DNA from 2 places in the Hyphomonas sp. NPDC076881 genome. Region 2 is predicted to be linked to the other one. Evidence: predicted binding sites of a transcription regulator. Region 2 holds the regulator's gene; the other holds the start of a gene.
The links. The regulator HrcA, encoded in region 2, represses chaperone genes, less so after heat shock. The targets are predictions, from matches to a motif close to GTTAGCANTCNNCNNNGNNGANTGCTAAC.
Positions count from the first base shown of each region.

Region 1 (2,395 bases), on a different contig from region 2:
GCGGATCTGCGAAACGCGAGCTTCGATTTCTTTCTTCTTGCCGGCGCCGTCGACGATGGTGGTGTTGTCCTTGTCGATCGAAACGCGCTTGGCTTTGCCGAGCATTTCCATGCCGACGTTCTCGAGCTTGATGCCGAGGTCTTCGGAGATGACCTGGCCACCGGTGAGGACAGCGATGTCCTGCAGCATGGCCTTGCGGCGGTCGCCGAAGCCAGGGGCTTTGACAGCAGCGATTTTCAGGCCGCCGCGCAGCTTGTTGACCACGAGGGTGGCGAGGGCTTCGCCATCAACGTCTTCCGCGATGATGAGCAGCGGCTTCTGCGACTGAACAACCGATTCAAGGATCGGCAGCAGCGGCTGAAGGCTGGAGAGCTTCGACTCGTGGAGGAGGATCAGGACGTCGTCGAGTTCAACGATCATCTTGTCCGGGTTGGTGATGAAGTAGGGGCTGATATAGCCGCGGTCGAACTGCATGCCCTCGACAACGTCGAGTTCGGTTTCGAGCGCCTTGGCTTCTTCAACCGTGATGACGCCTTCATTGCCGACTTTCGCCATGGCTTCAGCGATCATGGCGCCGATTTCGGTTTCGCCATTGGCGGAGATGGTGCCGACCTGGGCGATCTCTTCGTTCGTCTTCACCTTCTTGGAGTGGTGAGCAAGGTCGGAGATGACTTCGGCGACGGCTTTGTCGATGCCGCGCTTGAGGTCCATCGGGTTCATGCCGGCAGCAACGCGCTTCATGCCTTCGCGGACGATGGCTTGGGCCAGAACGGTTGCGGTCGTGGTGCCGTCACCTGCGGTGTCGTTGGCTTTCGATGCCACTTCGCGCAGCATCTGGGCGCCCATGTTCTCGAGCTTGTCTTCCAGCTCGATTTCTTTCGCCACGGTGACGCCGTCCTTCGTGGTGCGCGGGGCGCCGAAGGACTTTTCGATGACCACGTTACGGCCTTTCGGGCCGAGCGTGACTTTCACTGCGTTGGCGAGGATGTCGACGCCGCGGAGCATTTTCTCGCGGGCATCGGCGCCGAAAACAACGTGTTTTGCAGCCATGTGAGTTACCTCTTGTGTTATGTCTGGGGTTCAGAAAGACAGGTTGGGGCGGACTTACTTGTCCAGAACGCCCATGATGTCGCTTTCTTTCATGATCAGCAGGTCTTCACCTTCGATCTTCACTTCGGTGCCGGACCATTTGCCGAACAGGACGCGGTCGCCTTTCTTGACGTCGAGCGGAATGCGCTCATTGTCGTCGCCGATGGCGCCGTTGCCGACGGCAACCACGATGCCTTCCTGCGGCTTTTCCTTGGCGTTATCGGGGATAATGATCCCGCCTTTGGTTTTTTCTTCTTCTTTCACGCGGCGCACGACAACGCGGTCATGCAGGGGACGAAGTTTCATTGCAGTGCCTCTTCGATCAAAGCTTCCTCGGGTGAATAAGGTGACGGGGTCTCCGCCGGCGCAGCGTTAAGCGCGCATCGTTAGCACTCGCCCGAGCCGACTGCTAACGATGCGGCGGAGATAGGGAATCCCGATGCCGGCGTCAACAGGGACGAAATGAACCTTTTCTGACGACGCGCGTACTGGGGATAGGCGGCTTGGCCCTGCCAGCCTTTTTTTATCGCTCTGCAGTCTCCGCTGCAGAGCGTTTTAGCTATGTCATTGGTAAATTTTGGATTTCGCAGCTTTGCTCAACTGAAGGCTCTATGAAAGCGCGAATTCAAAACTCCTGAGATAGATTTGCAAGGCTAAGTCCGCAGGAGCCGGTATCCATGACATTTTCCCGCCATGACGTCTGGAGTGCTGTGAATTTCTTTGTGCTTGTGGCGGCAACGGCTCTGTCTCTGTCGTTCAGCGTTTCTCTTCTCTTTTACAAGCTGGGCCTGCCGGCCGATATCGGGGCCTATATCCGTCTGAACCTGTTCGTTTCCGGCTGTGTGGCCCTGCCGACGGCGATCATTGCCTCGCTGCATGATTTCCATATGCGCGCCTATCAGCGCCGGCTTGAGGAAATGGCGTGGACTGATGCGCTTACAGGGCTCCTGAACCGCCGCTTCTTCGTGCATTCGGCCGAGGAAGAGCGCTCGCGGATGCGCCGCACCAAGGAAAGAGCCGCCATTGTTCTGATCGACCTCGACCATTTCAAGGAAGTGAACGATCTCCACGGCCATACCGGGGGCGACCTGGTGCTGAAGGAAATTGCGGCCATCGCTCATTCCGAGCTGCGCGGGCCTTTTGACCGCCTCGGCCGCTGGGGCGGGGAAGAGTTCGTTGTTTTGCTCAGCAGCGTCAGCCGGGAGCAGGCAATGCTGGTGTGCGAGCGCCTGCGCCGCCGCATCGAAGAGACGGTGATCGAGATTTCCGGCAAGGAAGTGTCGGTTACTGCGAGCTTCGGGCTTTG
Region 1 covers NZ_JBNNJJ010000017.1:9,339-11,733, reverse strand. The annotation lists gene groL (chaperonin GroEL) at 1-1,050, opposite strand, end outside; gene groES (co-chaperone GroES) at 1,105-1,395, opposite strand; gene ACQKI2_RS16170 (GGDEF domain-containing protein) at 1,767-2,395, shown strand, end outside.
Region 1: groES (co-chaperone GroES) is a predicted target of HrcA. The motif match lies at 1,475-1,503, and genes of this name have one in related genera.

Region 2 (2,395 bases):
ACCTGGTACAATCCCGGTTCGGCGATCGATGTGCCCACGGGTATCAGCGATAATCCGCCGAATGATTTTGTCACGCAGACGCTCTACCCGTTTCGGACCTGGGCGCGGATGCTGAAGGCGTATCGGGCGCGCCCGCGCGCCAAGGCCCGCAGCCGGGCAGCCTGAGACGGCGCCCGGCCGGCGGGTTCGCCCTCGGGGCAGGGCTAGCTCGCCCCCGATCACGACGATGACCGAGCGCTATCTGATCGAACTGCGCAGCGCTGACGCCGAGGATATCCTGGCGCGCGGCATGAAGGATGCTGACGGTGTGGGCCTGGTGCCGGGCGGCGGGTATCTGGTGTCGAGCTAGCCGGGGCAGATCCATTATGTCAGCGAAGACGGGCAGGTGACTACGCTGCTGGATACGCAGACCGGCGGCATCCTGCAGAGTGACCTGTCAGTGTTCGGCGATGTGGTGATCGTGCCCAACTGGCTGCCGGGCACGATTACGGCATGGCGGGTGGTGTGGGACTGATCCCGCACCCTCGCCCTTATCCCTCTCAGTTCGCCGGGCCGGTGCTGACGGCGACCATGGCGGCGCGCAGGGTGCGCTCGCCGATGCGCCAGCCGGGCTGGAAGAGCTGGGCGATGGTGCCGGAGGGTTGCTCTGAAGGGATCTGTGCCACAGCCTGATGCACGTTGGGATCAAACGGCGCGCCGGGATCGGCCGCCACAGGTACAACGCCGTGGCGGGAAAGGGCGGTGTTGAGTTCCTTGGCGGTCATCTCAATGCCGCCGAGGAGGTTTTTCCCGGCATCGGTAAGCCCGCCGCGCTCGCTTTCGGGCAGGGCATCAAGGGCGCGGGCGAGATTGTCCGACACGCTGAGCAGGTCGGCGGCGAATTTCTCGATGGCGTAGATGCGGGCTTCGCTGACCTGGCGGTCAGCCCGCTTGCGGGTGTTGTCGAGGTCGGCCAGCAGGCGCAGGATCTGACCGTTCATGTCGGCCTTCTCTGCCTCGAGGCGGGCAATCAGCTCCTCGGCCGTAACCGCCTCTTCGGCCTTAGCTTCAGGGTTTACACCGGCGTCGATTTCAGCGGCTTCACCCGGTTTGTTTTCGTCGCTCATCACTTCCCATCCTTTCCGCGCCGGGACGAGAGAATCTCCCCCACGACCTTTGCGGTATAATCGACCATCGGGATCACCCTGGCATAATTGAGCCGTGTTGGCCCGATCACACCGAGTGCCCCGATCACATGTTTTGTGCCGCCCATATAGGGTGCCACGATCACACTTGAACCAGACAACGGAAAAAGCCTGTTTTCCGACCCGATGAACAAGCGCACGCCGCCCGCTTCGCGCGTTGTGTCAAGAATTTCAAGCAGGCTTTGCTGACGTTCCAGCTCGTTGAACAATTGCCGCACCCGGTCGAGATCCTGGGCGGCCTTGGCATCTTCCAGCAGATTGGCGCGGCCCCGCACGATCAGGCTGCGGCCGCGGCCCGGCGCGTCTCCGCCCCATTCGGCCAGGCCTGCTTCGACGAGGGCTGTGGTCGCCGCGTCCAGCGCCGCGCGCCGGTCCTGCAGTTCGGCGCGCACTTCGCTGGCCGCCTCGGCCAGGGTGCGGCCCTTGAGGCGCGTGGAGAGATAGTTTCCCGCCTCGATCAGCGCGGTGGCAGGCAGGCCATCGGGCACCTTGAGGATGCGGTTTTCAACGTCCCCGTCTTCGGTGACGAGGACGCAGAGGGCGTCTCCGCCGGCAAGGGGGACAAATTCGACATGCCGCACCGCCGCGTCGCGCTTTGGCGAGGCGACGAGTCCTGCCCCCCCGGCAAGGCCGGAGAGGATGTCGGAGGCTTCCCCCAGCACCGCTTCAAGGTCAGTGCCTGCCGAGGCCAGCCGGTCGTCGATCTGTTTCTTGTCTTCCCTGGAAGGGTCGCCGTATTCGAGAAAGCCGTCGACGAAGAGGCGGAGGCCCTTATGCGTGGGCGCGCGGCCGGCAGAGATGTGGGGGGCGTCGAGCAGGCCGAGGTCTGTCAGGTCTGCCATCACATTGCGGATGGAGGCCGGGGAGAGGGCAATGCCCGCCTTGGAAAGGGTGCGCGAGCCGACCGGCTCGCCCGTTGCCAGATAGCCCTCGACGATCTCCCGGAAAATGTTCCGGGAGCGCTGGTCGAGCCGCTGCATGAGGCTGAGGATGTCTGACTGGTCCGCCATGTCTCTGGATTAAGGGCGGTGCATGCGCGGTTCAATAGTGTTGATGGGGCGGCCTTAGATGGTGAGGCCGGATCCGGCATCCCGGTCGTCAGCCTTGCGCCAGACGAAGTAGGAATAGACGGCGGCGATGAGGGCAGCGGAGACCACTAGGACCGACAGTTGCAGGCCCAGCCAGATGCCGCTGAAGAGGAAGGCGCCCGC
Region 2 covers NZ_JBNNJJ010000009.1:71,542-73,936, reverse strand. The annotation lists gene ACQKI2_RS11430 (sterol desaturase family protein) at 1-165, shown strand, start outside; gene ACQKI2_RS11425 (hypothetical protein) at 227-349, shown strand; gene ACQKI2_RS11420 (hypothetical protein) at 386-514, shown strand; gene ACQKI2_RS11415 (nucleotide exchange factor GrpE) at 540-1,106, opposite strand; gene hrcA (heat-inducible transcriptional repressor HrcA) at 1,106-2,194, opposite strand; gene ACQKI2_RS11405 (SdpI family protein) at 2,249-2,395, opposite strand, start outside.